DNA from 2 places in the Methylobacterium sp. 001424705 genome. Region 1 is predicted to be linked to the other one. Evidence: predicted binding sites of a transcription regulator. Region 1 holds the regulator's gene; the other holds the start of a gene.
What was found. Region 1 encodes LexA, which represses DNA repair genes until DNA is damaged. Its sites were predicted from a motif close to TGTTCNNNNTGTGTTCNG; they were not measured.
Positions count from the first base shown of each region.

Region 2: dinB (DNA polymerase IV) is a predicted target of LexA. The motif match lies at 1,556-1,573, and genes of this name have one in related genera.

Region 1 covers NZ_JCBANU010000005.1:92,530-96,970, reverse strand. Annotated here, with positions in the region: gene AC6EUL_RS06115 (DUF937 domain-containing protein) at 1-572, shown strand, start outside; gene lexA (transcriptional repressor LexA) at 926-1,678, shown strand; gene AC6EUL_RS06105 (ComEC/Rec2 family competence protein) at 1,672-3,957, opposite strand; gene gltX (glutamate--tRNA ligase) at 4,125-4,441, shown strand, end outside.
Region 2 covers NZ_JCBANU010000015.1:44,997-49,437, reverse strand. Annotated here, with positions in the region: gene AC6EUL_RS12855 (alpha/beta fold hydrolase) at 1-46, opposite strand, end outside; gene AC6EUL_RS12850 (dimethylmenaquinone methyltransferase) at 226-1,380, opposite strand; gene dinB (DNA polymerase IV) at 1,606-2,694, shown strand; gene AC6EUL_RS12840 (MFS transporter) at 2,717-3,886, opposite strand; gene AC6EUL_RS12835 (LysR family transcriptional regulator) at 3,989-4,441, shown strand, end outside.

The sequences.
Region 1 (4,441 bases):
GCGCGACGCCGCAGATGGACATGCTGGTCCAGCAACTCTTCGGCTCGCCCCATCTGAGTCAGGCCGTTCTGCAGCAGGCCGCTGCCGTCAGCGGCGTGGCGATGCCGGCCTTGAAGCAGATGCTGCCGATCATGGCCGGCATGGTGGTGGCGGGGATCGTCCACGTCATGATCAACCAAGCGCCTGCCGCGGCGCCGGTCCCGCGCGCCGAGGCGAACCCCTTCGGCTTCCCGCCCAATGCCTGGTCGGAGATGATGCAGGCGTTCCTGAACTCCGGCGCCAAGGCCCCGAAGCCCGCGACGCCCTCGCCCCAGGCACGGCCGCGTGCGGCGTCGACGTGGCTCGCGGCTTCGCCCCGGCCGGAGTCCGCCGCGCCGGACAGGTCGGCCACGGAAGCGCCCTTCGACGTGATGCAGCAGATGTTCCAGACGGGCCTGGAGGTGCAGCAGGAGAACGCCCGCGCGATGCAGCGCCTGTTCGATACCTTCTGGCAGGATCCCCGCAATCCCACCGAGACGGGCGGCAACGGTTCGGGTGACCGGCCCAAGGCAGGGCGCACCGGGCAGCGCTAGCCGAAGACCCGCCGTCGGCGACGCCGGCAGAGGACGGCAGAGAACCGATCGTCGCCGGGCCATCGACCCGAGGGCGCTGCGCCCGGGCGCCCTGCCGACCGGTCAAGACGCCGGCCGTCCAACTCATTCGTCGGATTGGGGCACCACTCGATCGCAGCGATGGCCGCAGCGGCAGGCCGGCGTGGCGCTCGGGCGACGCCCAGATCCGCCCTTGCCGAGGGGATCGAACGGATCGCGCCCGAGAGGCTTGAGATGGGAACCCTTGCAGAACACTTACGGAACGTTTAACGTGTTCGTGGTTTGTTTCTAGTGCCACCCGCCGCGATCCGTGGCGCTAACGAAGAGTGTCCCGCATGTTGACGCGTAAGCAGCTGGACCTGCTCCAGTTCATCCAGCTTCGGATGCGCGAGAGCGGCGTTCCCCCGTCGTTCGACGAGATGAAGGACGCCCTCGACCTGAAGTCGAAGTCGGGCATTCACCGCCTGATCACGGCCCTGGAGGAGCGCGGCTTCCTGCGCCGGCTGCCCAACAGGGCGCGGGCCATCGAGGTGATCCGGATGCCGGAGAGCCTCGGGGGGAATGCGGGCGCCCCGCGCGCCGCTCCGGCCTCCGAGGTTCGCCGCTTCATGCCGAGCGTGGTCGAAGGCGGCAAGGGCAAGGGCCTGCCGGCCGGCGCATCGGTGTCCCGACTGCCGACCACGCAGGCCACCGACGAGAGCGGTCGGGCCGTGACCATCCCGGTGATGGGTCGGATCGCGGCCGGTACGCCCATCTCGGCCATCCAGGAACAGAGCCATTCGGTTACGATGTCGCCGGATTTCCTGGCCGGTGGCGAGCATTACGCCCTGGAGGTGCGCGGCGATTCGATGGTCGATGCCGGGATCCTCGACGGCGACCTGGTGGTCATCCGCAAGCAGGACACCGCCAATACGGGCGACATCATCGTGGCCCTCATCGACGACGAGGAGGCGACCCTGAAGCGCCTGCGCCGGCGTGGATCGTCCATCGCCCTGGAAGCGGCGAATCCGGCCTACGAGACGCGGGTCCTCGGGCCGGATCGGGTGCAGATCCAGGGACGTCTGGTCAGTCTGGTGCGCCGCTACTGAAGGGGGTCCCCGTCCGGTTCATCGCCGGACGGATCCGACGGGTCGCGGGTGCGATCGGGGATTTCCGGTAAGACCGACGCCGGCGGTGTCGAAGATGGCAAGGCCGTTCCCGGCGGGTCCAACGGCTTTCGCAAGGGCGTCGCACGCCAGGGCACGACATCCCCGGGATGCTTCGCGGTGGCGAGGGACGGCCCATCGCGGGTGAGGCGAATCGCGGTCGCACCGTGGGATCCCAGGAAATCCCGGTCGATGACGATCGATGCGGTGCAGCCCCCGGGCGCGGATTGCCGGGTGATCAGGATGTCGGCCCTGGCGCAGTCCTCTCCGAGGGCACGCTTGTCGGTGGTCAGGGCGAGCACGCGGCCGTCGGGTGTGGTCAGGGTACAGCCCAGGCGATCGCAACGCGCGCTGTCGAACCCCGTGACGTCCTGCACCCGTCGGTCGTCTCCATCGGCCTTGAGCCATTGCGCGAGCACGAAGGGGGGCGGCCGGCCAAGGGTGGCGAGCCGCCCGTTGCGCTGGCGGATGGCGGCGCCCGCCCCCTCCCGATCGACGTAGATGTCGTAGCGATCCGGGGCAGCCGCACAGGCGATGCCGATCGCTGCCGGAATGAGGCCGAGCCAGCGCAGCGACGAGGCCGGGAGCGTCAGGACGATCAGGGCGGCGGCCAGGAGGCCGAGGGCCCCCGTGCCGAAGGCCGGGACCACGACGACGGCGTTGCCGAAGCCCGCGATCCAGGTCGAGATGGTCAGCATCCCCCGCACCGCCAGGCCCATGGCCCACCAGACCGGCTGATCCAGCGCGAACGGATAGGCGAGGATGCCCAGAACCGCTGACGGCATCACCGCCAGGGAGACCAGCGGCAGGGTGAGCGCATTGCCCACCAGCCCGAAGGGCTGCACCGTCTGGAAGTGGTAGGTGGCGAAGGGCGCGGTGGCGATCTGGGCCACGAGCGTCGTGGCCAGGGTGCCGAGGACCGCCGCGGTCGCCAGCGCGAAGATCCGGGTGAGCAGGCCGGCACCGTCGCGCTGCCGCCCGCGTCCGGCGATCAGCGGCGCGCAGGCAATCAGGCCGGCCACCGCCGCGAACGACATCTGGAAGCTCGGGCCGAGGAGGCCGTCCGGCTCGCGGGCCAGGGCGATCAGGGCGGCGAGGGCCAGGTTTCGCATGCTGAGCGCCGGGCGATCGACCAGGATCGCGCCGAGCATCACGAGGGTCATGATCAGCGAGCGCTCGGCGGCGATGTCCCAGCCGGAGAAGACGCAGTAGGCCGTCACGCCCACCATGGCGACGGCAGCGGCGATCTTCTTGATCGGCCAGTGCAGCGCCGCGAACGGAACGAGGGCCAGGAGCGCCCGCACGAGCCAGAACACCACGCCGGCCGCCAGGACCATGTGAAGGCCCGAGATCGAGACGACGTGGTAGATGCCGGCGGCGCGCAGGATGTCGTTGGTCTCGGGGCTGATCAGGCCGCGCTTGCCCGTCACCAGGGCCGCCGCCACCGCTCCGGCCTGTCCGCCGTTGGCGTCGGTGATGCGGCGCGTCAGGGCGTTGCGGGCCGCGTCGACGGCGGCCGCGAGGCGGATCTGCCAGTCCGCGCTCTCGGCCGGCGGCCGCAGGTCGACCTTGCCGACGAGGGAGCCCACCGCGCCGATCTCACGGAAGAAGGCATCCCGGGCGAAGTCGTAGCCTCCGGGGCGGGCGGCTTCCGGCGGCGGAAGCAGGCGCGCGGTCGCGGCGATGCGGTCGCCCGGCTTCAGGGTATTCGCCTTGCGGTAGGAGGCCCGCACCCGGACCGGGCGGACCTCGGCGCCGAGGGTGCCGAAGCTCTCGACGCGGAGGATCAGGCGCGCCCCCTCCTCCCGCTCGTCCAGCCCTTCGATGGTGCCCACCAGCGGACCGATCGTGGTGCGGGCGAGGATCGGCCCGTCGACCGAGCGGACGCGCGCGGCGGCCGCCGCGAAGCCCAGGAGGGCGGCGACGGCGGCGAGCACCAGGGCCAGGCCGAACGGGCGCGCCACGAGGAGGGGCGTCGTCGCGGCGAGCAGGGCGGCGGCCGCGAGCGGCGCCAGGAGCGACGGCGTCCCCTGCGTACCGAGGAAGAACGCGAGGATGCCGCATCCGAACGCGACGGCGAGCCAGGCGAAGAGCCGGCGCTGCTCGATCTCGCGGGTCCATCCCGCCCGGAACCAGTCGCGGATCGGCCCGGCGCCCGGGCGACGCGCGGCGAGGTGGCGCGTGATGCGCCCCATCGCCGCCGTCGCCCGCGCCTGCGCCATCGCGAAAACCTCCGGGCGTGCGTCCGTGACCGGGAGCCGGCGATGCGCCCTGCGATCCTGGGAACGGGACGATTCCTTAACGTGTGCCCGCGCGCATGCTACACGCGCGGTTCCGGGCCGGTCGATCCGCTTCCCGCCCGAATCACGAGCCATTCAAGTCCAGATTGATGTCGTCAGCCGTCGTCACGCGTTTCGCGCCCTCGCCCACGGGCTACCTTCACATCGGCGGGGCTCGCACGGCCCTGTTCAACTGGCTCTATGCCCGCCGCTTCGGCGGCCGCATGCTGCTGCGCATCGAGGACACCGATCGCGAACGCTCGACGCAGGGCGCCATCGACGCGATCCTGGACGGCATGCGCTGGCTCGGGCTCGATTGGGACGGGGACGTCATCTACCAATACGCCCGCGCCGCCCGTCACCGCGAAGCCGCCGAGAGCCTGCTGGCCTCCGGCCACGCCTATCGCTGCTACGCGACGCCCGACGA
Region 2 (4,441 bases), on a different contig from region 1:
ACAGGAACGGACACGGCCCGCGGCTGAGGAGAGCGATCGGCGGCATGGTGTCCCCGGAAACGTCGCGGACAGGGTTCGACCGTCCCGGCGCCGTAGCTGTGCCGTCGGGGCCGGGCAGGGATTCGGCCCGCGGCGAGGATGGCACGGGCGGCGCGCGGCGGCGAGACTGCCGCGCCCGTGCCGGGCCGGCCATCGGGGGCGGCTGCGTCGGGGGGACCGCGCGTCTCAGCCCTTCCAGTTCTTCAAGGCCCCGAACGGGCTCAGCGCCGGGTCGGCCGCCGGCGGGTTCAGCACCGGCTCGACCTGCGCGATGGCGTCCGCCAGGGAGAAGGCCGAGCCGCTGGTCAGCTTGCCGCCGGCGGCATCCTTGTGGCCGCCGCCGCGAAAGCGCCGCGCGCCTTCCAGGGCGGTCTCGTTGTTGGAGCGGAAGGACATGGTTCCCGCCCGCTGCACGTTGAGCACGCGCTTGGCCCGGCCGCTCTCCATGATCAGGTCCGAGACCCGCTGGAAGGTGCCGGAATCGAGGCCGAAGGACATCAGCGTGCCGTCCGAGAGGGGATGGAACAGGTCCGAGCGGGCGAGCACCCGGGCGATGCGCATGCGGGTGGTGAGGGTGCGGTCGTCGCCTTCGTCCTCTGCGAGGTAGCCGTCGAGGATCGCCTTTCGCAGGACCGGCACCTGGCCCTCGATCACGGCCGGAGAGGCGCCCTCGCCAAGGAGGCGGGCCGCGCCGAGGAGGAGGTCGCCGACGAACCGGTCGTGCCAGGGATGCCCGATGGGCACGAGGTTCGAGACGTTGTCCCAGAACATCTCGTCGAGGCTCAGGCCGTTGCGGAAGGCCGGCCGGTCCTTGCGCCACAGATCGACGGCATCGACCGCCGTCACCAGGGCGCCGAGGATCGGATCCGCGCCGGTCTCGCGGGTCGCGTAGAGGACCCGGTGCTCGTAGGCCATGCGGGTGGCGCAGCAGGCCTCGTCGATGAGCACGACGATGTTCGGATCTTCCAGGTCAAAGCGCTGCAGACTCGGCGCCGCGGGATCGGCCTGCGGCGCGAGGCCCTGCTCGCGCAGCTGGTCGACCGAGGAGGCGTGGTGATCGAGGACGACGAGGCGGTGGCGCGCCGTCGGATCGCGGCGGCGGTTCAGGGCGGCGAAGTTGCGGATGAAGGTCACGGCCACCGCCTCGAGGCCGAGGTCGGTCATCACGATCATTTCCGGGGCGGACGCCTTGCCGAGGCGCTTCAGCTCGGTCTCGACCACCGGCCCGACATCGGAATAGCGCGGCACGTGCACGATGCGGGCGACCTCGGCGAACTGGCCGACCACCGTGGAGGCGCCGTAGCCGTCGAGGTCGTGGTGGGTGATCTGGGTGATGTTCAAGAACCTGTCCTCGGGCGAATCGCCAAGCGCGGGCTTCGGCTGTCCTGGGCGCCCTTATGCTGCACGCCCCGGTCCACGGCGAGCCCCCGCGCGGTGAGCCGCGGCGAGGCTGCGTCGGTTCCGCGGTGGATCGAGACCCGTCAGGGCTTGATTCCCGTGCCCGGACCGGGATTCTGCGAACAGACCACGAACACCAGCGACAGAACGATCGGAGGAACGTCCGCGATGGACCCGGACGATGCGGGCGCGATCCGCAAGATCATCCATATCGACATGGACGCCTTCTACGCCTCGGTGGAGCAGCGCGACGACCCGGCGTTGCGGGGCCGCCCGGTCGCGGTGGGCGGATCGCGCGAGCGCGGCGTGGTGGCGGCGGCGAGCTACGAGGCGCGGGCCTTCGGCGTCCGCTCGGCCATGCCCTCCGTCACGGCGCGCCGGCTCTGCCCCGACCTGGTCTTCGTCAAGCCGCGCTTCGAGGTCTACCGGGGGATCTCGGAGCAAATCCGGGCGGTCTTCGCCGAGCATACCGACCTGATCGAGCCCGTCGCCCTCGACGAGGCCTATCTCGACGTGACGGAGAATCGGCAGCGTCTGCCGACCGCCACCGCGGTGGCCCGCGCGATCCGGGCCTCGATCCGCGCGCAGACCGGCCTCGTGGCCTCGGCGGGCGTCTCCTACAACAAGTTCCTGGCCAAGGTGGCGTCCGACTTCCGCAAGCCCGACGCCCTGTTCGTGATCACCCCCGCCATGGGGCCGGCCTTCGTCGAGGACCTGCCGATCGGGCGCTTCCACGGGATCGGCCCCGTCACCGAAGCGCGGATGAAGGCGCTCGGCATCCTGACCGGACGCGACCTGCGCGCCCTCAGCCTGGAGACCCTGACGAAGCGGTTCGGCGCCTCGGCGCCCTACTATTATGGGGTGTCGCGGGGCATCGACGTCCGTCCGGTCCGGGCGAACCGGATTCGGAAATCCATCGGCGCCGAAAACACCTTCTCGGAGGACTCTGCCGATTACGGGGTGCTCGCGGGGCGCCTGGCGCCGATCCTCGACAAGGTCTGGGGCGCCGCCACCGCCAGGGAGGTCCGGGCCCGCACGGTGACGCTCAAGGTGAAGTTCGCGGATTTCGAGCAGATCACCCGGGCCCGCTCGCTGCCCGGCTTCGTCCCGGACCGCGCCGTCCTGGAGGAAACCGTTCTGGTCCTCCTGCGGGACCTGTTCCCCCTGCGGCGCAGCGTCCGCCTCCTCGGCGTCTCCCTCTCCGCCCTGGAACACGGCCCCGCGCCCGAGCCGCGCCAGCTCGGCCTCGGATTGTAATGGCGCGCCCGGTTCCCCGGCGTCAGGGACACGCCGCCGCGCCGGCGACGCGCCGGCCGCGCCGCAGAACGAGGAGGAAAGCGAGGCCGACCGCCGCCATTGCTGACCCCGCCACCGAGACCGCCGGATAGCCTCCGCCGAGGTCGATCACGAGGCCGCCTAGGGCCGCACCGATGGCGTTGCCGAGGTTGAACGCACCGATGTTCAGGGCCGAGGCGAGGTTGGGCGCCTCGCCGGCCTCCGCCATCACCCGCATCTGTAGGGGCGGCACCAGGGCGAAGCTCGCGACGCCCCAGAGCAGGATGAGCGGGGCGGCGACCCAGCGCGAGTCCATCCCGACGGCGAACACCCCGAGCAGCAGGACCAGGGCCACCAGGGAGGCGATGATGGTTCCGTCCACCGTGCGGTCGGCCAGGCGTCCGCCGGCCCAGTTCCCGAGGGTCAGGCCGACGCCGTAGACCACCAGCATGGCCGTGACGAAGGAGGCGTCCGCCCCCGTCTCGATGCGCAGGATCGGGACGATGTAGGTGAAGACCGTGAACATGGCGCTCGACCCGAGGACCGTGAGCGCGAGGGCGCCGAGGACGGCCGGCCGCGCCACGACGCGCAGCTCCGCGCGGATGTCGGGGGCGCCGTCCACGGGCAGGGGCGGCAAGGCCAGCCGCAGCGACAGCATCGCGACGGCGCCGATGCCGGCGATGCCCCAGAAGGCCGCGCGCCAGCCCAGCGCCTCCCCCACCCAGGCGGCGAGGGGCACGCCGCCGATCGTCGCGATGGTCAGGCCGGAGAACATCGCGGCCACGGCGGCCGCACGCCGCTCGGGCCGTACGAGGCTGGCGGCCACCACCGATCCGATCCCGAAGAAGGCGCCGTGGTTGAAGGCCGTGACGATCCGTGCCGCGAGCAGCATCGCGTAACCGTCGGCGAGGGCCGAAATCACGCTGCCCACTGTGAAGATGCCCATCAGGCCCACGAGAAGCGCCCGGCGCGGCACCCGCGCGAAGGCGAGGGTCATCAGCGGGGCGCCGATCAGGACGCCGAGCGCATAGGCGCTGACCAGCAGGCCGGCGGCCGGGATCGAGACGCCGAGATCGTTCGCGATCAGCGGCAGCATGCCCATCGGCGAGAATTCGGTGACGCCGATCCCGAAGGCGCCGATGCTCAGCGCCAGCAGGGCAGGATAGATTGTCATGGGGGTTGCCTCTCGGTCATTGTTCCCGACAGGCACATGATGCAGCGCGACACCGGGCGGTAGCCCGATCTCCGGACCGACATCTGTGCCTCAGGAGCACGAATGCCGCGAGACCGAATCGACCGGACGGGGGAGATGGCGGCCTTCCTCGCCATTGCGCGAGACGGCAGCCTGTCCGCGGCGGCCCGCGGGCTGGGGCTGACCGCCTCCGCCGTCAGCCGCATCGTCGCCCGCCTGGAAGCACGCCTCGGCGTGCAGCTGATCGTGCGGACCACCCGGACGCTGCGCCTTACCGCCGAAGGCGAGAGCTATGCCCGTGCCGCGCGCCGCATCCTCGCCGATATCGCCGAGAGCGAGAGCGCGGTCGCCGATCAGGCCTCCCCCCGCGGTCGGGTCCGGATCAGCACCGCCTCCGCCCATGGGCGTCTGGTGATCGTGCCGTTGCTGGCGGAATTCGTGACGCGCCATCCCGGCATCAGCGTCGACATCGACCTCAGCGACCAGGTCGCCGACATCCTCGGCGGACGGGCCGATGTGGCGATCCGCTTCGGGACT